One region of the Curtobacterium sp. LFS079 genome, then DNA from elsewhere that is predicted to be linked to it. Evidence: riboswitches for the same ligand, from Rfam matches in the RefSeq annotation. Region 1 holds a riboswitch; each other region holds the start of a gene.
The links. A riboswitch is a leader RNA that binds a small molecule or an ion and turns the genes downstream of it on or off. The one in region 1 is predicted to bind S-adenosylmethionine.
Positions count from the first base shown of each region.

Region 2: it holds a riboswitch for S-adenosylmethionine, as region 1 does, so the genes downstream of both, ACNQPB_RS10310 (aminotransferase class V-fold PLP-dependent enzyme) here and metX (homoserine O-acetyltransferase MetX) in region 1, are expected to answer to the same signal.
Region 3: it holds a riboswitch for S-adenosylmethionine, as region 1 does, so the genes downstream of both, ACNQPB_RS12710 (hypothetical protein) here and metX (homoserine O-acetyltransferase MetX) in region 1, are expected to answer to the same signal.

Region 1 covers NZ_JBFPFO010000009.1:68,065-75,874, forward strand. The annotation lists gene ACNQPB_RS14795 (class II fructose-bisphosphate aldolase) at 1-792, shown strand, start outside; gene ACNQPB_RS14800 (DeoR/GlpR family DNA-binding transcription regulator) at 816-1,607, shown strand; gene ACNQPB_RS14805 (histidine phosphatase family protein) at 1,604-2,284, opposite strand; gene ACNQPB_RS14810 (CPBP family intramembrane glutamic endopeptidase) at 2,334-3,098, shown strand; gene ACNQPB_RS14815 (VOC family protein) at 3,241-3,879, opposite strand; SAM riboswitch class IV at 4,026-4,142, shown strand; gene metX (homoserine O-acetyltransferase MetX) at 4,156-5,292, shown strand; gene ACNQPB_RS14825 (hypothetical protein) at 5,293-5,700, opposite strand; gene ACNQPB_RS14830 (winged helix DNA-binding domain-containing protein) at 5,757-6,944, opposite strand; gene ACNQPB_RS14835 (SGNH/GDSL hydrolase family protein) at 6,963-7,793, opposite strand.
Region 2 covers NZ_JBFPFO010000005.1:46,634-54,443, forward strand. The annotation lists gene ACNQPB_RS10285 (S1C family serine protease) at 1-140, shown strand, start outside; gene ACNQPB_RS10290 (hypothetical protein) at 176-310, opposite strand; gene ACNQPB_RS10295 (MFS transporter) at 429-1,835, shown strand; gene ACNQPB_RS10300 (metal-dependent transcriptional regulator) at 1,838-2,551, opposite strand; gene ACNQPB_RS10305 (class I SAM-dependent methyltransferase) at 2,596-3,402, opposite strand; gene ACNQPB_RS10310 (aminotransferase class V-fold PLP-dependent enzyme) at 3,451-4,854, opposite strand; SAM riboswitch class IV at 4,890-5,002, opposite strand; gene hisN (histidinol-phosphatase) at 5,172-5,984, opposite strand; gene rsgA (ribosome small subunit-dependent GTPase A) at 6,041-7,156, opposite strand; gene aroA (3-phosphoshikimate 1-carboxyvinyltransferase) at 7,159-7,810, opposite strand, start outside.
Region 3 covers NZ_JBFPFO010000006.1:234,432-242,241, forward strand. The annotation lists gene ACNQPB_RS12695 (amino acid permease) at 1-1,025, shown strand, start outside; gene ACNQPB_RS12700 (helix-turn-helix domain-containing protein) at 1,108-1,683, opposite strand; gene ACNQPB_RS12705 (sodium:solute symporter family protein) at 1,945-3,486, shown strand; SAM riboswitch class IV at 3,609-3,728, shown strand; gene ACNQPB_RS12710 (hypothetical protein) at 3,745-4,065, shown strand; gene ACNQPB_RS12715 (hypothetical protein) at 4,094-4,285, opposite strand; gene ACNQPB_RS12720 (VIT1/CCC1 transporter family protein) at 4,628-5,746, shown strand; gene ACNQPB_RS12725 (matrixin family metalloprotease) at 5,786-6,715, shown strand; gene purU (formyltetrahydrofolate deformylase) at 6,811-7,710, opposite strand; gene ACNQPB_RS12735 (sarcosine oxidase subunit gamma) at 7,710-7,810, opposite strand, start outside.

The DNA of each region.
Region 1 (7,810 bases):
GGCATCGGCCAGGGCGCGTTCAACATCATCCACCTCGAAACCGCCGAAGGCCTGGTGGCCGGTGCCGAAGCGGCCGGAGTGCCCCTGATCCTGCAGATCTCGGAGAATTGCGCCAGGTTCCACGGCGGCCTGGAACCCCTGGCCCGTGGCGCCCTGGCCATCGCCCGGGATGCCTCCGTTCCGGTGGCTCTGCACCTGGACCATGCTGAATCCGAGGAGCTCGCCCTGCAGGCCGTGGATCTCGGCTTCGGCTCGGTGATGTACGACGGCGCGCACCTGCCCTACGTGGAAAACGTCGCAGCGACCCGCCGGGTGGCCGCCTACGCCCATGAACGCGGGGCCTATATCGAGGCCGAGCTGGGCAAGGTGGGCGGCAAGGACGGGGCACACGCGCCCGGCGTCCGTACCGATCCCGGCGAAGCCCGCGACTTCGTGGCTGCCACCGGCGTGGATGCCCTGGCCGTCGCCGTCGGCTCCTCGCATGCGATGACCGAACGCAGCGCCCAGCTGGACCTGGAGCTGATAGCCCGGCTCAAGGACGCGGTGCAGCTGCCTCTGGTGCTGCACGGTTCTTCCGGCGTAGCAGACGGGACGCTGGTGGCGGCGATCCGGGCCGGTATGACTAAGATCAACGTATCCACACACTTGAACGGGTTCTTCACGCGCGCTGTCCGGGAGTACCTGGACGCCAATCCCGCGGTGGTGGATTCCCGCAAGTACATCGCGGCGGGCCGTGATGCCCTGGTGGTGGAATCCGCCCGCTTGCTGACGTTGTTCGCGAAAGTGAACTAGAAACCGCCTCCGGAAGGTTCGTGATGACCCGTACAGATCGGCTGACTGCCATCCTCGATCTCCTCGCCGAGTCAGGGCATGTCGAAGTCGAGGACATCGTGACCCGCCTCGGGGTTTCGCCGGCCACCGCGCGGCGCGACCTGGACAGCCTGGCCAAACAGCGGCTGCTCAGCCGCACTCGCGGCGGCGCCACCAAGGGCGCCGTGGCTTACGACCTGCCCGGCCGGTACAACCGGGACGACCACGCGGAGGCAAAGCAGCGGATCGCCCTGGCCGCCTCCGAACTGATCGCTCCGGGTGCGGTGATCGGCCTGAGTGGCGGCACCACCAGCACGGCCCTGGCCCAGGTGCTCTCCACCCGTGAAGACCTGAACGCGCCTTCCAACCGGCCGATGCTGACGGTCGTCACCAATGCCATCAACATCGCCGCCCAGCTGGCCGTGCGGCCCAACATCAAGATCATGGTCACCGGCGGCATCCTGAATCCCCGCTCCTACGAGCTGGTGGGACCCTACACGGACGTAATCATGCAGAAAGTCGCCCTGGACTTCGCCTTCATCGGGGTCAACGGCGTGGATCCGAAGATAGGGCCGACCATCACCGACGAAGGCGAAGCCATGGTGAACTCCGCCATGGCACGCCGCGCCACCGCGTCCTACGTACTGGCGGACTCCAGCAAGATCGGCAAGCGTTCCTTCGCCACCATGGCCGGCTATGAATTCAAGCGGCTCATCACGGACAGTGGGATCAAGCCGGCGGACAAGGCCGCCTTCGAAGCCGCCGGAACCGAAGTGACGGTCGCCGAACTCGACTAGAACTTCACCTGCGGGGCGTCCAGGACGGTTTCGTCCACCCGGCGGTCAACCCACTGGCTGAACGGCACGTCGAGGTCATACTTTCCGCTCGTGTTGCGTACCAGGGTCCGCAGTTCGGCGTTCCCGGGGTTGTTGAGGGACTCAAAGTATTCAACCGACCAGTGGAACCAGCGCATGCAGAACAGCCGCATGGTCAGACCGTGCGTCACCAGCAGGGTGTTCGGGGCGTAGTCCGGCTTCTCCCAGTGCCGGTACAGGGTCTCCATGAAGGATGAGACGCGGTCATAGACATCGGAGCCGGACTCGCCTTCCCGGAAACGGTAGAAGAAGTGTCCGTAGAGGTTCCGCAGTTCCTTCTGGTCCTCGATCTCGCCGGCTATCTGGAAGTTGGCCCAGTCCTGCTCGCGCAGCCGGGGTTCCTCGATCACCCGCTCCGTCACGCCGTCCAGCTGCAGTGCCTCGAGCGTCTGGTAGGCCCGCAGGTACGGCGAGACGTAGACGCACAGCTGCTCGCCGTCGAGCTTCCTGCGCAGTTCCTCCCCGGTGCGCCTGGCCTGTTCCAGCCCGAGCCCGGTCAGCGGGATCCGATAGTCGGGCACGCGGTTGTAGATCGAGGTGTCCACGTTGGCGGCCGACTGGCCGTGCCGGACCATGAAGATACGTGCTGGCGCGCTCATCCCACCAAGCATAGGCAAACACCCAGGAAAATGAGGGCAAGATAGGACCATGCTTGTTGCCTCCACCCGCCGGCTGCGCGCCGAAGTGCTCATCGTCCTGGGCCTGTCCCTGGGCCAGTCGGCGGTGTACTCGGTGGTGCAGCTGCTGGACAAGATGAGCCGGGCCCCGCTGGCGCAGGGAACATCCACACTGAACGCCTCGCGGAACAGCCGGGAGTACTTCGACCTGACCTACCAGCTGCTGGACATCGCCTTCGCCCTGGTTCCGGTGGTGCTGGTGTTCTATTTCCTCTCCCAGCAGCGGGCACCGTCGGAGCAGGAATCGGCGTTCCAGCGCCTCGGCTTCACCCTGTCCCGCCCCGGCCGCGACCTTCTGCAGGGCCTGGGCCTGGCGGCGCTCATCGGGATTCCCTCCCTGGGCCTTTACGCCGCGGGCCGGGCCATGGGAATCACGACGGCGATCATCCCCAGCGGGCTCGACTCCCACTGGTGGACGGTGCCGGTGCTGATCCTCTCCGCGGTGCGGCATGCCGTCGTCGAGGAGGTGATCGTGGTGGGCTACCTGCTGGACCGCTTCGGCAAATTCGGCTGGAGCATGCCGCTGGGCATCGTCTTGAGTGCGCTCCTGCGGGGCAGCTACCACCTCTACCAGGGCTTCGGTCCGTTCATCGGGAACGCGGTCATGGGCCTGGTCTTCGGTTGGGTCTACAGCCGCACCAAGCGGGTCATGCCGCTGGTGGTGGCCCACGCCCTGCTGGACATTGCTGCCTTTGTCGGCTTCAGCCTCTTCGGCAAGGCGGTTGGGCTGGGCTGACGGTCGGGGTGGGCTGAACCGCAGAGGCCGCGGAAAGCCTTAAAAGGTTTCGGCCGCCGTCGCTGGGTGACGTCATTGGCACCCGCCGAAGGCGGCCGAAGATTTGGGCCGGGGCACCGCCGGTGGCGGCACCCCGGAGGGGTCAGATGGTGACGGCCCCGTTGGCTGTTTCAAAGGTGACGGACATGATGCCCGGAACACCGTGCGGAGCAACCCACTGGACGGCAACGTCCTCAAGCGGCTTCTCCACCGGTTCGCCCAGCCACTCGGTCACACGGGCAGCCGACCCGGCGATGGTGAGGCTGGACATCTTGACGTCGCTCGCGTAGACGAGGGACGGGTGCAGTGCAGGATCGCCTTCCCAGCGGAGCAGGTACGGGACCTGCGGATCCGCGATCAGGCCGAGGATGCCGATCTGCTGCCACACAAGTTCCCGGCCGTCAGGGAACTTGCGGTTGCCGGGAACCGCGGAGCGGCCCAGTCGTTCTTCAAAGGGGGACAGGTCGTCGACGGCGACGCACCATCCCATCCATCCACCGCCGGTGGCGGAGCGTGCCCGGACGGCCTGTCCGAACGGTGCTTTATCCGACGCCGGGTGGTCCAGGACTTCCACAACTTCCAGGTATTTGTGGTCTGCGAGCGGAATGATCATGTTCCGCGTACCGAAGCGCGGGTGCACTCCGCCGCGGACCGCATCCACTCCCAAAGCTGCGGAAATCCGCTCTGTGGTGGCCATCAGGCCATCCTGTTCACAAGCGTAAGAGACGTGATCCATGCGCATGTCACTCATCTTGGCACTTTGTGATGGGCCTCTCAGCTTAGCCAAGCCTAAGTAAGGTAGGACGTTCACCCGACCCGGTCCCGACTGTCACATAGCTGTCACATTGTTCGCGTTGGCGGAGCGGTTTTTCCTACACTCGAAGCAAAGGTCACGAGTGCCAGCGCTAAACCCCGGTTTGCTGGCCGGCAACCCTCCGTCCGTGGCGGGGTGCCCCGGGTGAAGACCTGGCCTGCCGGACAGCTGTCGGCAGGCAAGCACGAGGTTCAGGGGTTCTCCATGACGATTGCCGCACCGTCGGCCACCAGCAAGCGCAACGACAACGGCCACAACCAGGATGGCACGGTCAAGTACGTTTCCATCGGCGCACTGGAACTCGAAGCGGGAGGCTACCTGCCGGACGTGGTCCTCGCCTACGAAAGCTGGGGGACGCTCAACGCCGATGCCTCGAACGCGGTCCTCATCGAGCATGCCCTCACCGGTAGCACCCATGTGGCCCGCGGTGGAAGCGACGAAGAAGGCTGGTGGGAACAGCTCGTCGGCCCCGGTGCCACCATCGACACCGACCGCTGGTTCGTAGTCTCGGTGAACATCGTCGGCGGCTGTTACGGCAGCACCGGGCCGTCGTCGAACGCGCCTGACGGCAAGCCCTGGGGTTCCCGCTTCCCGCTGGTGACCTTGCGGGATTCCACCACCGCGGAGGCCCGCCTTGCCGACGCCCTCGGAATTGACAGCTGGCACGCGGTAATCGGCGGCTCCATGGGCGGCGCCCGCGCACTCGAATGGGCGGTCAGCTACCCGGCCCGCGTGAAGAACTGCGCCGTCATCGCAGTCGGCGCCTACAGTACGGCCGAACAGATCGCGTTCGCCCAGGCACAGACGCTGGCGATCCGCCAGGACCCCGCCTTCAACGGCGGCGACTACTACGACGGCGCGGCTCCCGAGGCGGGCCTCGCCCTCGCCCGGCGGATCGCCCACATCACCTACCGCTCGGCCGCGGAGCTGGACTTCCGCTTCGGCCGTAACGCCCAGGACGATGAGACGCCGCTCCAGGCCCCGGCGCTGGGGGAGCGCGGCCGCTACCAGGTGGAAAGCTACCTCGACCACCAGGGCCACAAGCTCGTGCAGCGTTTCGACGCCAACAGCTACGTCGCCCTCACCGAGGCCCTGATGAGCCATGATGTTTCGCGCGGCCGCGGCAGCCTCAAGGAAGCGCTGGCCCTTGTCGAGGCGAACTTCTTCGTCGCCGCAGTGGATTCGGACCGCCTCTATTTCCCGGAGCAGTCGCGCGAACTCGCCGAAGCGCTGCCCGGCGGCGTGGAGGTCCACACCATCGAAGCCCCGATCGGCCACGACGGGTTCCTCACCGAGATCGGCCAGCTCGGCCCGCAGCTGGGCACGGCCTTCTTCGCCTAGTCAGCCGCTCATGATCTCCTGGCGGAGCTTCATGTACTCCTCCATGGCGATCTTGCCGTCACTGAACTTCTGGTCCAATTCCGCCAACTTGCGTGCCCGGTAGCCTTGCGGCTCCGACGGCGCCGGGCCAGGGACGGGAGGCGGTCCGGCGGGTGCCCGGTGCTGCTCCGGTGAGTACGGGTTCGACGGCGGAACGTGCGACGGCGGGTACTGGACAGGTGGATTTTGGGCCGGCGGGTACTGGCCCGAAATGTAGTCCGGGAGCCTGCCCGGGTAGCCGCCCTGTTGGAAACGTCCGTCCGGGTGGCCGCTGTTGCGGATCCGCCGTTGCTGGGATCGCCTGTACATCCGGATCCCCATCGGGATCAGCCACGAGCAGACGATAATCCAAAAGAACAGATTGTTCATGGGGCCACCTCATTCCGTCTCAAGCTTAGCCCCGGGGTTTCCTCCGGGCAGGCCCGTCAGATGAGCTGCACAGGCATCCCCAGGAAGGCCCCGTACCGCACGGCCTCGGCCTCGAGCGCGGCGTGCCCGGCCGCGTCCAGGGCCCGGTCCATCCTGACATCGAGCAGGCATTCAGCCCCTGAAAGATCGTGCCGCCACCACCCGGCCATGCGTCCGTCCAGCAGGACGACGTGTACGGGTGATCCCGCCGATCCGAAATAGGGGGCAGTCCCGCCAAGGTGGTTCCGGGTCTGCGAATAGCCCATCACGTACTCGTCGTAGCACTGGATCAGGTCGATCTTCGGCGCTGCGGTGCGGGAGGTTACGGGCGGCGTGGCGGACGCGGCGGAGGCTGCGGCGTCGAGCTCCTCGGCAGCAAGATGGAAGTCCATTCCGTCCCGGTTGAACGAGGCAAGCGAACCCGGGGAGATGTCCGCGGCCAGCCGCAGGCCCTCCCGCACCTCGCCCATCGTCAGGCCGGACCACGCGGCGCAGTCCTTGACCGTTGCGGGTCCCCGGCTCCTGAAATACCGCAGCGCGAGCTGACCAAGGGAGGCCTCGCGCCGCCCGGCCGTCCCGGAGAAGCCGTTCGCCGCTGACGGATCCTGCCGGGCCCGTTCCGGAAATGAGGCGTATGTCTGTTTCAGGGCTCCACCGGCGGACCGCACCGGCGTGCCGCTGACCAGGACCCTGTTGATCTCCGCATGCATCAGCAGGTAGATGAAGCCAAGTCCCTTGGAAGGGAATCCGGCATCCCCGAGCACGGTTGCCAGCTCCTCGCGGGTCTTGTGGGCGCCGCCGGCAACCGCGCCGGCCAGGATGTCGGCGCTCCGGGCTGCGGCCTTGGCGTCCACGCCGGTCTGGCGGTACATGCGCTTGTTCCCCTGGTGGAGGCGCGGCGCGGACAATTCCATGAGCCAGTCCAGGTCGTCCCGGTGCACAAAGTGCCAGGTGGGCCGCAGGACATGCGTCCGGAGGACTGTGCCGTCCGCAACGGCCTCTTCCACGCCGGCGGCGAGCCCGCCGTCGGCCGCGCCGCTCCCGCAGCGCTGGGCAAGCGACCACCGGGCGTAGGCGAACTCCTGGGACTGGACGGCGAGCAGGTTCTTCAGGGCCTCCCCGATGCTGCCCGCCCCGGGAGGCCGCAGCTGCTGGCGCCTGAGCCTGCTGGCGACGAGCCAGTCCGCGCTGCCGTCCACGTCCACGGGATCGTCAGTTCCGCGTCAGGTCCGCGGCAGTACCCCGTCCGCGGGGCCGAAGACGGGACCCGGCGTCGGGCGTTTGGGGGAGATGCCGTCGCCGGAGGACTGGTGGCGGATCCGCCGGATGACCCACGGCACCAGGTATTCGCGCGCCCAGACCAGGTCTCCGCTGCGTGCCTCACGCCAGCTGCGCAGCGGCAGCGGCTTCGGGGTGTACGGCTCCAGATTGTGCGGCACGTTCAGCGCATCGAGCACCATGGCGGCGATCGTGTGGTGGCCAAGCGGCGAGAAATGCAGGCGGTCCTCGTCCCACATCCGCGGGTCGGCCAGCTCGCGCAGGGACCACATGTCCGCCACCACGGCGTCGTGGCGGGCCGCCACCGTGCGGAGGTTCTCGTTGTAGATGGCCACTTTGCCGCGGATGCGGCCAAGGACGGTGGACCCGGTGTCAGGCCCATTGAAGAGCACCACCGTGGCGCCGTCCGCGGCCAACCGCCCGACGGCGTCGTCCAGCTTCTCGGCCAGCGCGTCCGGATCCCCGCCGGGCCGGATGAGGTCGTTGCCGCCGGCGCTGATCGAAATGAGGTCGGGCTTGAGGGCCAGGCACGGCACGAGCTGTTCGTCGAGGATCTGCTGCAGCAGCCGGCCGCGGATCGCCAGGTTCGCGTAGGCAAAGTCCTGGTGCCCGCGGCTCAGTTCCTCGGCCACCCTGTCCGCCCAGCCGCGGTGGCCGGCAGGTTTTCCGGGAATACTGCCGGGTTCGGGGTCGCCGATGCCCTCGGTGAAGGAGTCGCCCAGGGCCACATAGCGGCTCCAGGGGTGGTTCTGCTCGTCCACGGCGGGAAGGGCCATGGGATCAGTGGCGCTCA
Region 2 (7,810 bases), on a different contig from region 1:
GCGCGGAAAGCCTCCAGAAGCTCCTCTTCGCGCAGGCGCTGGGGGAGCCGTTCAGGATGTCCGTGCTGCGTGAGGGCAAGGTGCTCGGCATGGTAGCCGTGCCGGAAGAACTCGATGAAGCGATGGAGCGGCAGGGCTGAAACGGGAGTGTCCGGGGCGCTTGCCCCGGACACCGCTATTTCCGCTTGAGATGTGCGACGGGGTCGGTATCGGTCGCGGAATCGTGCTTGGCGCGCTTGATGGCCCGCTTCTGCTTGATGGACTTGCCGCTCTTCTTTATCTCGTGCTGGTGTGGTGACTTGTCAGGCATGACTCGCTCCTATGCCGAATACCGGAGAGACCACCTTGGGAGACCATTGACCTCCACTTTGTAAACTACGCCCCTTTTGGCTGGATACAAGGTCAGTGCCCGGGCGTAGGCTGTGCACATGAATGACACGGCCGTGCTCCCTCCGGCGACCCCGCTGCAGAAGCGCGTACTTGTGGTGGCCATAGTGGCTTCGTTCATCGCCTTCCTGGACACCTTTGTGGTGAACCTGGCACTTCCTGCAATCGGCCGTGAGCTCGGCGGCGGACTGGTCATCCAGCAGTGGGTGGTGGATGCGTACCTGCTTACCCTCGGCGGACTCATCCTCGTGGCCGGATCGTTGTCGGACCGTTTCGGCAGGGTCCGCGTGCTCGAATGGGGCCTGGGCGGTTTCGCCGTGACATCGGTGCTGTGCGGCCTGGCTTGGTCCGGGGAGGTGCTGGTGGTCGCCCGTGCCCTGCAAGGCGTGGCCGGCGCCCTGGTGGTTCCGAGTTCGCTGGCCCTGATCGTGAACTTCTTCAGCGGGCCGGCACAGTCGCGGGCCATCGGCCAGTGGTCCGGGTGGACCAGCGCCGCGGCCATCGTGGCGCCGCTGGTGGGTGGTCTCTCGGTCGATTACCTGTCGTGGCGGTTCTTCTTCTTTGCCAACGTGGTTCCCTTGGCCGTCGTCTGGCCGCTGGTCCTGAAGCTGCGCGCGGACGACAGCAAGGACCCGGTGTCCGGACACATCGACTACCTTGGTGCCCTGCTGGCCATCATCGGACTCGGCGGTCCGGTCTATGCGTTCATCGAACAGGGTCACCTCGGCTGGGACAGCCCGGTCGTGTGGTTGCCGCTTGCTGTCGGCGTGGTGGCCCTGGCGGTGTTCCTGGCCCACGAGGCCCGGACGCCGGCGCCCATGCTTCCGCTTCGTCTGTTCACGATCAGGAACTTCGGCTGGGGAAACATCGCCACCTTGGCCATCTACGCCGCATTCTCCCTGGGCTTCTTCCTCCTGGGGATCTACCTTCAGCAGGTGGGCGGGATGCGTGCGACGACGGCGGGCATCGCCCTGCTTCCCTCCACCGTGATCCTGATGCTGGCGTCGAGCTACTTCGGCGGGCTTGCCGGCAAGTTCGGCCCCCGCTGGTTCATGACCCTCGGCCCGGTGCTGTGCGGCATCGGCTTCCTGCTGCTGCTCACCGTGCAGGAAACGCTCAACTACTGGACACAGGTGCTGCCTGGACAGATCGTGTTCGGCGTCGGGCTGGCCGTGACGGTGGCTCCGCTGACTGCAGCCATTCTGGGCGCGGTTCCGCCCGAGCAGGCAGGCATAGGTTCGGCGATCAACAATGCCGTGGCCCGCATCGCTGGCCTGGTCTGCATCGCCTTCGCCGGGATCATCACCGGCCCGGTCCTGACGACGGCGGGCCTCCACCAGGGCGCGGTGGTCACCGCGTTGCTGCTGATGATCGGGGCAGCGGCGTCCGCCGTCGGGATCCGCAACCCGGAGCTGGAAACCGTACCGCAGGCCGGGGAGGGACAATAACGTCAGGCGTCGTGCAGCGTGCAGCCTGCGTGGGTCGACTCGGAGGCCACCCACAGCGCCGAGGCCACCTCGTCTGCCAGGTCGTATTCACGGCTCGACGCTCCGCTGCCGATCCTCACCACCAACGCGCCGCCAAAGGGCTTGCGGCCCAGGACTTCCACGCTGGCGTCCAGGTCGATTTCTTCCGCCGCCAGGTAGCGCAGCAGCTCCGGGTTTTCGTCGCTGATCCTGGTGATCCGGCCGGAATGCCCCTCGTCCAGCTCGACCATCCGGTGGGCGTGCGGCAAGATGACGGTACCGTCCGCGGCGGGAATGGGGTCGCCGTGCGGATCGCGTGCAGGGTTGCCCAGTTTCCCGGCCATGCGCTCGATGAACGTATCGGAGACGGCGTGCTCGAGGAGCTCGGCTTCATCGTGGACCTCGTCCCAGCTGTAGCCAAGCTCCATGACCAAGTAGGTCTCGATCAGCCGGTGCCGCCGGACCATGGCCAGCGCGAGCTGCACCCCTTCCGGGGTGAGGGTGACCGCGCCATACGGCCGGTGGTCCACCAGGCCCTGGTCTTTGAGCTTGCGGACCATCTCCGAAACCGAGGAGTTCGCCACGCCGAGACGCTGGGCCAGCTGCGACGACGTGATGGGTTTGTCCTGCCACTCGGTGAACGAGTAGATGACCTTGACGTAGTCCTCGATCGAGGATGAGGGCGTGCCGGTCTTCACGCTCCTAGCCTACCGTGAACGGCATGCCTGGAAATTTGCCCGGCTCAGGCTTTCCGCGCCCGCCAGCTCTGTGTTATGTAGGGCAGCCGGATGACATCGGATGGTCCGTGGCCAAGGTGCTCGTGCAGGTACCACTGGAGGTTGGCCATGACTTTCGCCCGGGTGGCCTCATTCGCGCGCAGGTAGTAGCTGCGCGACTTCGTCAGCTCCATGATGTCTTCCGCGAACAGCGGATCTTCCCACGGGCTAAGGTGGCTTTCCAAGCCGATGAATTCCGGGCCCACCACGGGTCGGAAGTCCGATTTGTGGACGTCCCCGGCATGCATGATGCGCGAGAGCCGGTGGACCCAGGGGACCGAGGTGTCCAGCTGGTTCCACACGAGGCCGAGTACTCCGCCGGGACGCAGGATGCGGGCCAGTTCGGTGCTCGCCAGCAGGGGATCGCACCAGTGCCAAGCCTGGGCAACGCTGACGACGTCGAATGCTGAATCCGCCAGTCCTGTTGCCTCTGCCGTGCCGAGGAGTGCCGTGGCCGCCGGGTAATCCTTCCGCAGCTGCGCGAGCATGTCTTCGGAAGGGTCGACGGCGGCCGTCTGCAGGCCGCGTTCCAGCAGCAGGGCGGTGAATTTGCCGGTCCCGGCACCGATGTCCGCGGCGGTCCGGGCGCCGGCGGGCACCAGCCAGTCCGCGGAATCGGCCGGGTAGCCGGGACGGACGCGGTGGTAGTGCTCGCCGCCGTCCTGGAAGCTCGATCCGAGCTCGCGCCGCCGCTCGCTGTGCAGTTTGGGACCGTGGAGCCTGGCGTTTCGGAGCTTGGGTCCGCCGCGGTGTCCACCGGATCGCAAAGCCACGCGTCCACTCCTCACCGGGTCCTGAAATACTCTATGAATCTACCGCACTCAGTCGGTGCTGCAGGGCGCGGCGCCTGCGGTTCCGGGAGTGTTTGGCGCCCAATGCGGGTAGCTGCGGTGGTCGTTGGCAGGGACCCAGCGGCCGGCGTCGACGACGTAATCCCAGCCGAGGCCCTCGGACTTGAGCGCCTTGATTCCGGCGATCAGACGCGTGGCGTCCTCGAGCCGGGAACCCAGGCCGAAGCTGGCGCGCAGGGAACCGGAGGGCAAGCCGAGCCGCTTGAGCAGCGGGTGGGCGCAGAATCGCCCGTCCCTCAGGCCGATGCCGTGTTCTGCGGCGAGGTACGCGGCGACCAGGCCTGCGTCGTAGCCCTCAAGGGAGAAGTTCACGACGCCGATGGTGTCGGCCGGGTCGGTGTCGCTGAAGATCTGGTGGACCGTGACACCCTCGATGTCCTTCAGGCCTTCAACCAGATGGGTCCGGATCGCGGATTCGTGGGCGTGCCACTCGTCCTGGTCCAGTTCCGCGATGACCTGGGTGGCCCGGGCCAGGGTGGCCGCGCCGAGCACATTGGGGGAACCGCCTTCGTGGCGGGCCGGTCCGGTGGCCCAGGTGACCGAGTCGAGGCGCGCTTCCCGGACGGCGCCGCCACCGGCGAGGTGCGGGGTGCCGGCGTCGAGCCAGTCGGGGCGGCCTACCAGGACTCCGGCGCCGAACGGTGCGTAGAGCTTGTGCCCGGAGAAGACCAGGTAGTCGATGTCCGCCGCGGCGATGTCGACCCGCCGGTGCGGGGCGAGCTGGGCGGCGTCGACGACAATACGTGCGCCGTACCCGTGGGCAAGGGCGGCAAGCTCCTTGACCGGCAGGATCTCACCTGTGACGTTGGAGGCTCCGGTGACAGCGAGCAGACTGACGCCGCCCTGCGCCAAGGCTTCGCGGACATTGGCCAGGGTCTCCGCCAGGGTGGGCGCGGCGACGATGCTGCGGTGCGGCACATGCTGCCAGGTGAGCAGGTTGGCGTGGTGCTCGATGTCCAGGTACAGGACTTCGCCGCCGTGCTTTCCGTCCACGACGGGCAGGCAACCGGCCAGCAGGTTCAGGGAATCGGTGGTGTTGCGGGTGAAGATCACGCTGTCGTCCGAGCGGCCGCCCACGAAATCCCGCACGATGTTGCGCGCGTTTTCGTAGACCGAGGTGCTGATCTGCGAGGCGTAGCCGGCGCCGCGGTGGACGCTTGCATAGAACGGCAGGATTTCGTTCAGGTATGCGGACACAACGGTCAGCGCCGGGGCGGATGCGCCGTAGTCCAGGTTTGCGTACCGTACGTGGCCGCCCTGGATGAGCGGGGCCTGCAGTTCGGCGCCGGTGACGGCGGCCAGCGGGCGGGCAGCGGGTGCCTGCGGGGAGTCGTTGTGACGGAGTTCAGGCGAAGTGAAAGTGGCAGTGCTCATGGAAGTCCTCATTCAAGGGAACCCTGCGTGCAGGGGATCCGCGCTTGCCGCATCCGTTCCGGACCGGCCGGGTCGTCACCCGGGGCACCCCGCCGCGATGGAGGGTTGCCGGCCAGCAAACCGGGGTTTCACGCTGGCACTCGTGACCTGTCTTTGAGACTAAGACACCATACGCGACGCGCCAAAGCCGGCCGGCTTTGTTAAGCCGATTGTTACGGAAAGCGGATTCGGGGCTGTTTGCCGAACAAAAATCGGCAGGCGTCCCGCAGCGGGGACGCCTGCCGATGAATCTTCGCCGAAGCCTGAGGGGTGCAGGCTTAGAGGAGGTCGTCGATGGACGGGTTGAGTTTCCTGAGGACCTCGGAATGCAGGATCGAGTTGCTGGCGACGGCGTTCCCTCCGAAGGGGCCGTCCGTGCCGTCGAGGGAGGTGAAGCGGCCGCCGGCTTCGGTCACGATCGGCACCAGCGCCGCCATGTCATAGAGCTCGAGCTCGGGTTCCGCGGCGATGTCCACGGCGCCTTCGGCCACGAGGCAGTAGGACCAGAAATCGCCATATGCCCGGCTGCGCCAGACCGCGTCTTCCAGATCCAGGAAGGAATCCAGTGAGCCTTGCTTCTTCCACTCCGAGATTTCCGAGTAGGACAGCGAGGCGTCGGACAGTCGCGAGACGTTGCTGACCTTGAGCCGGGTGGCCGAGGCCAGGGAGCGGCCGGTGTAGGCGCCTCCACCCTTCACTGCCCACCAGCGCCGGCCCAGGGCGGGAGCGCTGACGACGCCGACAACCACCTCGTCGCCGTCGACGAGAGCAATGAGGGTGGCCCAGACGGGAACGCCGCGGACAAAGTTCTTGGTTCCGTCAATCGGATCGATGATCCAGCGCCGGGCGCCGTGCCCCGTGCTGCCGAATTCCTCGCCCAACACCGCGTCCCGTGGACGTGAGCGGGACAGTTGGCCGCGGATGGCTTCCTCGGCGGAGCGGTCGGCATCGGTCACCGGGGTGAGGTCGGGCTTGGACTCAACCTGCAGGTCCAGGGCCTTGAATCGCTCCATGGTCAGGGCATCGACGGAATCCGCCAGCACGTGGGCAAGGCGGAGGTCGTCGTTGTAATTTGGATCGGCTTGGGTCATGGTTCCAAACTACCGGCAAAACACTGCCCGCCCGGGGACTTGTGGAGCATGCCTCGTCAGATGACGGTGCCCAGTTCCTTGGTTTCCTTGGCCTCCTGGCGCGGATCCGCGCCGAGGAGCCGCCGCAGGGAGGCAAGGCGGGCCGGGCCTGCTTCCCCGGCGGAACCGGAGGCGACCCAGTCGTCGAGGCCGCAGCGGACCGCGTTGGCATCGTGCTTGCAGCCCCGCTCGCAGGATTCGGTCCCCGGTTCGAGATCCGGGAACGCGTGCATGATCCGGTCCGGATCCACCAGCGCCAGCCCGAAGGAACGGATGCCGGGGGTGTCGATGATCCAGCTCCCGGCGGGAGCTTCGTGCAGCCTCAGGGCCAGGGCCGAGGAGGACGTGTGGCGTCCGCGGCCGGTGACGGCGTTGACGCCGCCAGTGGCGCGTTCGGCGCCGGTAAGGGCATTGACCATGGTGGACTTCCCGACGCCGGAGTGCCCCAGCATCACGGTGACTTTGCCGTCGAGGTGCTCACGCAGGTGGCTGACGGCGGCGACGTCAAGCCTGGCGGACAGTCCGTCGTCACTCCTGGCATCGATGCCGGAGGCCTCGGAGTCGGCGGTGCGGCTGATGATCACCGGGAAGTCGAGGCTCAGGTAGTTGGCCAACAGCTCCGCAGGATCCTTGACATCCGCCTTGGTGACGAGCAGCAGCGGCTCGATCCCGGCGTCGTACGCTGCCACCAGGGCGCGGTCGATGAATCCGGTGCGCGGCTCCGGATTGGCCGCGGCGACGACGATTACCAGCTGGTCGGCGTTAGCCACCACTACCCGTTCCACGGGATCGGTGTCGTCGGCACTGCGGCGCAGCACGGTTTTGCGTTCCTCGACCCGGACGAGGCGGGCGAGGGCGTCCGGTCCGCCAGAGACGTCGCCCACCAGACCGACGAAGTCGCCGGGAACCACGGGATTGCGCCGCAGCTCGCGGGCGCGGGCAGCAATGACGACGCGTTCCTCGGGGGTGTCCTCGGCGACCACGGCCGTGTAGCGGCCGCGGTCCACCGTGATGATGCGCCCGAGCACGGCGTCGTCGTGGCTTGGCCGGTCCTTGGTGCGAGGGCGGGAACCCTTCTTGTTCGGCCGGATCCGGACGTCGGATTCATCCCATGACTGTGCGGAGCGTCCCATCGTCAGTGACCGGGCTCCGTGGTTCCGGGGTCGCTTTCCTGGTCAAGCATGGCCGCCCAGATCTGCGGGAATTCCGGCATGGTCTTGGACGTGGTGGCGATGTCCTCCACGAGCACGCCTTCGACAGCGAGGCCCAGGATGGCCCCTGCGGTCGCCATTCGGTGGTCGGCGTAGCTGTGCACGACGCCGCCATGCAGCTTGGCTGGCCGGATCACCAGGCCGTCGCTGGTCTCTTCGGCGTCGCCGCCGAGGCGGTTGATCTCTGCCACAAGTGCGGCGAGCCGGTCCGTTTCGTGTCCGCGCAGGTGGGCGATGCCGCTCAGTCTGGACTGGCCGGTGGCCAATGCGCACAGTGCCGCCACGGTCGGGGCGAGTTCGCTGGTCTCGTCGAAGTCCGCGCCCTTGATTTCAGGCCCGCCCGTCACGGTGAGCGTGCCGCCCTCGAGGCTGACGGTGGCGCCCATGGTCTGCAGGATCTCCCGCCAGAGATCGCCCACCTGGGTGGTGTTGGAGGGCCAGTTGGGAATCCGGACGGTGCCCTTGGTGGCGAGGGCCGCGGCCAGGAAGGGCCCGGCATTGGAAAGATCCTGTTCGATCCGCTCGTCGAAGGCCCGGATGGCGCCGGGAGACACCACCCAGTGGTTGGGGACAGAG
Region 3 (7,810 bases), on a different contig from region 1:
CGGCCGAATTCGAACCGGGCGGCAAGGCCAACGGCCGCGCCCTGGCGTTCCTGGCGCACCAGTACCTGGGCGACGGCTTCGGCACCATCTACGACATCAGCACCATCGCGATCCTCTGGTTCGCCGGCGCGTCCGCCATGGCCGGGCTGCTGAACCTCGTGCCTCGCTACCTCCCGCGCTTCGGCATGGCCCCCTCGTGGACCAAGGCCGTCCGCCCCCTGGTCCTGGTGTTCACCGCCGTCGGGTTCCTGATCACGGTGATCTTCGAGGCGAATGTTGAAGCCCAGGGCGGGGCCTACGCTACCGGCGTGCTGGTACTGATGACCTCCGCGTCCATCGCCGTGACGCTCTCGGCCAAACGCCGGAAGCAGCGCGTCAAGACCCTGGCCTTCGGGGCCGTGGCACTGGTGTTCAGCTACACCACGGTGGCCAACGTGGTGGAGCGACCCGACGGCATCAGGATCGCCGCACTGTTCATCCTGGGCATCCTGCTTGTCAGCTTCGCGTCCCGGGTCCGGCGCTCCTTCGAACTGCGCGCCACCCACATCAAGATGGACGAAAAGGCCCTGGAGTTCACGGCGGCCAATGACGAAGGACCCATCCGGCTGATCGCCCACGAACCGAAGCGGGTCGCCGCCGACCGGTACCGGGAAAAGCTGGAGCACGCCCAGCAGGCCAACCACCTGCCCGAGGACAGCGATGCGCTGTTCATCGAGGTGATCGTGGACGACAGCTCCGACTTCGAACAGGAACTGCTCGTGGAGGGCAAGCACCGCCACGGCTTCAAGGTCCTGGAGGTCCACAGCAACAACGTGCCCAACACCTTGGCTGCCGTGCTGCTGCACATCCGCGACGTCACCGGCCTCATGCCGCACATCTACTTCCGCTGGACGGAGGGCAACCCGATTGCCAACCTCAGCAAGTTCCTGTTCTTCGGCGAAGGCGAAATCGCTCCCGTGACCCGCGAGGTGCTGCGAGAGGCCGAGGCCGACATCACGCGCCGGCCCTGGGTGCACGTAGGGTAGCTGCGTTTTCTACATTGTGAGGCCCGCTCTGCGTCCTTTGACCTGGTCAAAGGACGCAGAGCGGGCCTCACATGTCCAACCCTCAGCGGCTGGCGGCGGGCACCAGGATCCAGAGCACCTCGACGGTTTCGTCCGTGGGGTTGACCCAGGTGTGCGGCTCGCGGCCGGGGAAGGACAAGGTGTCGCCTTCCTCGAGCTCGTACTTTTCGTTGCTCAGGATCAGCTGGATACGGCCCTTGGTGACGTGCAGGACGTCCACATCGCAGTCGACGGCGTAGAGCTCCGATTCGCCGCGCCCGCGGGGTTCGATCACGGCCCTGATGATCTGCAGGCGGCGCTCGGACCGCGCCGTGAGGAGTCGCTCCACGATTCCTTCGCCGCCCAAGGAAATCTTCGGCCCGTCGTCACGGCGCGTCAGGTGCGTCTCCGGTGCCGCGAAAAGATCGCCGATGGACACGGACAACACCTGGCACAGCGTCACCAGGGACGCCACCGACGGCGAGGTCAGGTCCCGTTCCACGCGGCTGAGGAATCCCTTGGTCAGCCCGGTGGCTTCTGCCACCTGCTCGATGGTGAGCCGCTGGGATTGGCGGGCGGCGCGGATTCTTGAACCGATGGCAAGCGGAACGTTGCTGGGTTCAACGGGAAGAGCCTTCATTCACGAACCTTTCAGGCCGAAAAGTGCGGCCCAGTCATTTGGGCCATAGTATCCGGCGGGGCCGCGGAGCCCCCTGCCCTGTGCACCCGCCCTTGACTGTTACGCCGATCACTACATATCCTTTCATGCAACAAGTGTTGCCCTCTAGGCAAAATGGCAAACTTTCCTCCCCCAACACCCCGCACCGCGGAATGGTCCGAATGACACCGGCGCTGTCATGGAAACGGAACCCGGCCGCTGCAAAATCCCCAGGAGCCGACAATGGACTCATCGTTCCTCAACATCGCCATTGTGGTGGTGTATCTGCTGGCCATGCTGGCCTTTGGCTGGTGGGGCAAGTCCCGCACCAAGAACAACAGTGACTTCCTCGTGGCCGGCCGCCGCCTGGGCCCGTTCCTCTACACGGGCACCATGGCGGCAGTGGTCCTTGGCGGCGCCTCCACGGTGGGCGGCGTGGGCCTCGGCTACAAGTTCGGCATCTCCGGCATGTGGCTCGTCGTCGCGATCGGCACCGGCGTGCTGCTGCTGAGCCTGCTCTTCGCCGGGACGATCCAGCGCCTGAAAATCTACACCGTCTCCCAGATGCTCAGCCTGCGGTACGGCCAGCAGGCCACGCAGACCTCGGGCATCGTCATGCTCGCCTACACCCTGATGCTCTGCGCCACGTCCACCGGCGCCTACGCCACCATCTTCGTGGTCCTCTTCGGCTGGGAGCGCTGGCTCGCCATCGCCGTCGGCGGCGCAATCGTGCTGGTCTACTCAACGATCGGCGGCATGTGGTCCATCACCTTGGCCGACCAGGTCCAGTTCGTCATCAAGACCGTGGGTATCTTCTTCCTCATGCTGCCCTTCGCCCTGAACGCGGCCGGCGGCCTGGACGGCATCCGCTCCCGGGTGAAGGAGTCCTTCTTCCAGATCGACGGCATCGGCATGCAGACGATCATCACCTACTTCGTCGTCTACACCCTCGGCCTGCTGATCGGCCAGGACATCTGGCAGCGCGTCTTCACCGCCAAGACCCCCAAGGTGGCCCGCTGGGGCGGCGCCACCGCCGGTGTCTACTGCATCCTCTACGGCCTGGCCGGCGCCGTCATCGGCCTGGCTGCCCGCGTAGCCCTGCCGAACATCGACGTCAAGGCGCTCGGCAAGGACGTCGTCTACGCGGAAGTTGCCACCCACATCCTCCCGATCGGAATCGGCGGCCTGGTCATGGCCGCAGCCGTCGCCGCCATGATGTCCACGGCGTCCGGCGCCCTGATCGCCGCCGCGACCGTGGCCCGCGCAGACGTTGTTCCGTTCGTGGCCAGCTGGTTCGGCAAGACCGTCCACACCGATGACACCGAAAACCCCGAGCACGACGTCAAGGCCAACCGTTACTGGGTCCTGGGCCTGGGCATCCTGGCCGTGCTGATCTCCATGGCGGCGCAGGACGTGGTCGTGGCCCTGACCATCGCCTACGACATCCTGGTGGGCGGCCTGCTGGTCGCCATCCTCGGCGGCCTGGTCTGGAAGCGCGGCACCGGGGTTGCCGCTGCCTGGTCCATGGCAGTCGGCTCGGTGCTGACGCTGGGCCTGTTGATCATGTACGCGGTGGGTGCCATCCCGAGCGAGGACGGCGTCTACGCCAACGAGCCCATCTACTGGGGCCTGGGCGCTTCCCTTGTCTGCTATGTGGTGATTTCCCTGCTCACGCCGCCCACGGATCCGGAAGTCCGCGAAGCCTGGGAGCGCCGGGTTGCCGGGGCTGTCTCCGAGGAACTGCCCCTGGACGCGCACCCGGTGGCCAGCCACACGGGCCACTAGTCCCCGGCGGGCTAACAGGATAACGACGACGGCGGTGCCACCTTGCGCAGGTGGCACCGCCGTCGTCGTTCCCGGCTTTGCCCTGTCCCGCAGGCGGGACGGGTGCGCTAAGGTAAGTCCAGCTTCAAGAGATGTGGCGCCAAGCTCCGACTTGCCACGCACCAACCCCATGTTCACGGGTGGTTCGGATGAGGAAGCGGCCTGCACCGGACCAGAGACAACCGGCCAGGCAAGAGCAACTCCCCCAGGAGAAGGCCAATGCCTCTTGATGCCACCGCCCACCTTGCACCTGCCCAGACGGACAACCGGAATGAACCGCGCGCCGAACCGCCCGCAGCCGCAGGCTCCCCGGCGGCGCTGCGGGTGATTCCCTGTGTCGATATTTCCAGCGGATCGGTGCTGCTCTTCGTGGCCGGCAGGCGCGAACTCGGGCGGTGCGCTGACCCGCGGCTCCTCACCCGGGCGCTGGCCCGTACAGTACGGCCCGCCCTCTGGTTTCCGGCCGAGCGGAGGCTGCTCCTCGCCGTCGCCGCGCGCGGTTACCGCGGGGGCAAGGACCTGTCATTCATCCTGGAGTGACGGAAAAGACCGGAACACGGGTACCGGGCTATTCTTCGTCGCCTTCTTCTTCCCGGTGTTCATCGACGTCGAGCGGCACGACCCGTTCTTCTTCGTCAATGGCGTCGTCTTCTTCGTCCCATTCCTCGTCCACAGGGATGTCCTCGCTGTAGTCGTAGGCGGGATCCGCCTCGACGGTCGGACGTTCGGCGTGCCAGGCATGCGGTTCGGTGCTGTCCACGGTGAAACCTTCCGTTCACTTTGCCGCGGGCTGCGGCTCGGTCCGGCCAACTGCACGGCCGCGCCAATCCGTGCCCCTTGTTCCTCCATCTGAGCACTGCCCCTGCCGGGGGTCAAGGTGTGGCAGGACGGCGCTTGCTTTAAGGCATGCCGAAACTCCGTGGTGAGGATTACCGGCCAAAAAACCGCGGAAATTGGCGCTAATGTGGAAGTGCAACGGGGCGATGAAACCCGCCCCGGCAACACAGGAGCCACAGTGCAAACGCGAAAAGCCACAGTGCCGCGAAAAGACCCAGTGCCGCCAAAAGCCACAGTGCCGCCAAAAGCCACAGTGCAAACGCCAATGGACACAGCGCGGCCGCAAGACACCGCGCAGCCGGAACCTCCCTCCCCCGCAGACATCAAACGCTGGCGGCAGTACCTGGCCGACGAACGCGCCGAAGCCGCCGTGTACCGCGAACTGGCGCAGCGCCGCGACGGCGAAGAACGCGAAATCCTTCTGGCCCTCGCCGACGCCGAAGGCCGTCACGAAGCCCACTGGCTTCGCGTGTTGGGTGAACACGCGGGAATGCCCAAGGCGGCGTCGACCCGCAGCCGCCTGCTCGGCTTCCTGGCGCGGCATTTCGGTTCGGTGTTCGTGCTGGCCCTTGCCCAGCGCGCCGAGAGCCGCTCCCCCTACGCCACCGATCCCGCCGCGACGCGTGCAATGGCCGCCGACGAGCAGATCCACGAAGAAGTGGTCCGCGGTCTGGCCACCCGCGGCCGCAACCGGCTCTCCGGTTCCTTCCGCGCCGCTGTATTCGGCGCAAACGACGGCCTGGTCAGCAACCTGTCCCTCGTGATGGGCATGGCGGCCACCGGCGTCCCCACCTCCGTAGTGCTCTTCAGCGGCATCGCCGGCCTGCTGGCCGGTGCGCTGTCCATGGGCGCCGGCGAGTACGTCTCGGTCCGCTCCCAGCTGGAACTGCTGAAGGCCACCCGGCCCACCCAGGTCACGCTCTCCGCGGCGCCTTCCCTGGACATCGAGCACAACGAGCTGGTGCTGGTCTACCTGGCCCGCGGCATGAGCCACGAAGCCGCCGAACACCGCGCCGCCGAGCGCATGGGCGTCTACTCCTGCGACTGCGATCCATCCCTGTCCCTCCACCCGGAGGAAGAGGAGAGCCCGGACGAGCACGAAGCCGTCGGTTCCGCCTGGGGTGCCGCGGTGTCCAGCTTCTGCTTCTTCGCCTCCGGTGCCATCGTGCCGATCCTGCCGTTCATCTTCGGACTCGGCGGTTTCGCTGCCCTCCTGACGGCCGGTACTCTGGTGGGCGTCGCGCTTCTCGGAACGGGCGCCGTCGTTGGTCTGCTTTCCGGCACCTCGCCCCTCACGCGTGGCCTCCGCCAGCTGGCGATCGGCCTTGGCGCCGCCGGCGCAACCTACGGGCTTGGCCTGCTGTTCGGAGCTGTGGTCGGCTAGGCGGCAGGCAGCCGCTTTGTCTACAACGCAGGGAGCAGGATGTACCCGGATTTCGAGCCCGACGGCGGCCTGCCGCCCCGGCGTCCCCGCACCGGCCTGTACCTGCTCCGCAACCTCCTGGTAGTGGCCGTTGCGGTTGTCATCGCGCTGCTGGTCAGTGGCTTCCTGCGCGGCGATCCACGGATCACGTCCCTCTTTCCGGCCTTGCCGGGAGCCAGCCGCCAAGCCACGGACAAAGGCGCGCAACCCGGTACGGCGGCGGGCGCCGCGGCGCCGGGCTCGAAGAAGCAGCAGGATGACGACGCTCCACCGCCCGGCCTTGAGGAGGCCGGGCATCCGCTGCTCACGCCCGTGAAACCGGCGGTGGAAAGCACGTCCTACAAGTTCCTGGCCACCAACCCGGACGGCAGCCCGGTGGGCTACTCGCCCTGCCGTCCAGTGCACTATGTGGTCAACGCGGAACTCGCCCCGGCCGGTTCGGAAGGCCTTCTGGAAGACGCTGTGGCGAAGATTTCGGCCGCCACGGGCCTGAAGTTCGTCAAGGACGGCGCCACCAAGGAGAAACCCACGCCAAAGCGCGAGGCCTACCAGCCCAAGCTCTACGGGAACCGCTGGGCTCCGCTGCTGGTTTCCTGGACCACCCCCGCGACGTCTCCCGCATTGGCGGGCAAGGTGATCGGCACCGGCGGCAGCACGGCCTACAGTTTCGGTTCGGGCCCGCGCAGCTACGTCTCGGGGCGCCTGGACCTGGACACCCCGCAGATCACCGAACTCATGGGCTTGCCCGGCGGGGCGGACTACGTCTCGGCGGTCATGCAGCACGAGTTGGGCCATGTGGTGGGCCTGGACCACGTGGACGATCCCGTCCAGCTCATGTACCCGGAAATCGGCGCGCCGGACGGCCTGGCGGCCGGAGACCTTACGGGCCTCTACAAACTGCACTCCGCGCACTGCCGCGACGACCTCTGAGCCGATCCCCTTAAACGCAAGATGCCCGACGGCGGTGCGAACCGCCGTCGGGCATTTCCTGCTTCCCGTGAACAGGCTTTTTGGGGGGACCCTGCCTACTTGAGGACCACCGTGCGGTTGCCCTGCAGGATCACCCGGCCCTCGCAGTGCCAGCGCACCGCGTTACTGAGGGCCTTGCATTCGGAGTCACGGCCGGCCGCGACGAGGTCTTCCGGGCCGTAAGTGTGGTCCACGTCCAGGACCTGCTGGGAGATGATCGGACCCTCGTCCAGTTCCCCGTTGACGTAGTGCGCCGTAGCACCCACCGTCTTCACGCCGCGGGCGTAGGCCTGGTGGTAGGGCTTGGCACCCTTGAAGCTGGGCAGGAAGGAGTGGTGGATGTTGATCGCACGTCCGTCCAGCTTGCGGGCCAGGTCGTCGCTGAGCACCTGCATGTAGCGGGCCAGCACCACCAGCTCCACGTCCAGTTCGTCGATGATCTCCAACAGCCGGGCCTCGGACTGCGGCTTGATCGCCGCCGTGACGGGAACGTGGAAGAAGGGGATGCCGTGCCATTCCACCAGCCCCTGGTGATCCGTGTGGTTGGACACGACGCCCACGATATCGATGGGCAGTTCGCCCACCCGGGCACGGAACAGCAGGTCGTTCAGGCAGTGCCCGAACTTGGAGACCATGATCAGCACCCGGCGCCTGGAGCCGTGGCGTTCGAGCTGCCAGCGCATGCCGAACTTCTCCGCGATCGGCCCGAAGGCCTCCCGCAGGTTCTCCAGGGTGGAGTCATCACCTGCGGAGGAGAAGTGCACCCGCATGAAGAAGTGGGCATCGTCGCGGGAGCCGAACTGCTTGTTGTCCACGATGTCGCAGCCCTGTTCCAGCAGGAAGCCGGAAACCGCGTGCACGATGCCGCGGGTTTCCGCGCAGTCCAGGGTCAGGATGTGCTCAACGGTGGTTTCGGCGCTGGTGCCGGTGCCGAGCTCGGTGACGGGGGCGGTCATCACGGCACCTCCGGCGATGCGAACTCACGCATGCCGTCCACCAGCCAGCGGCCCAGGAAATCGGCGAAGGACGCGCGGGGCAGCACCTGGAAGGTGTCCT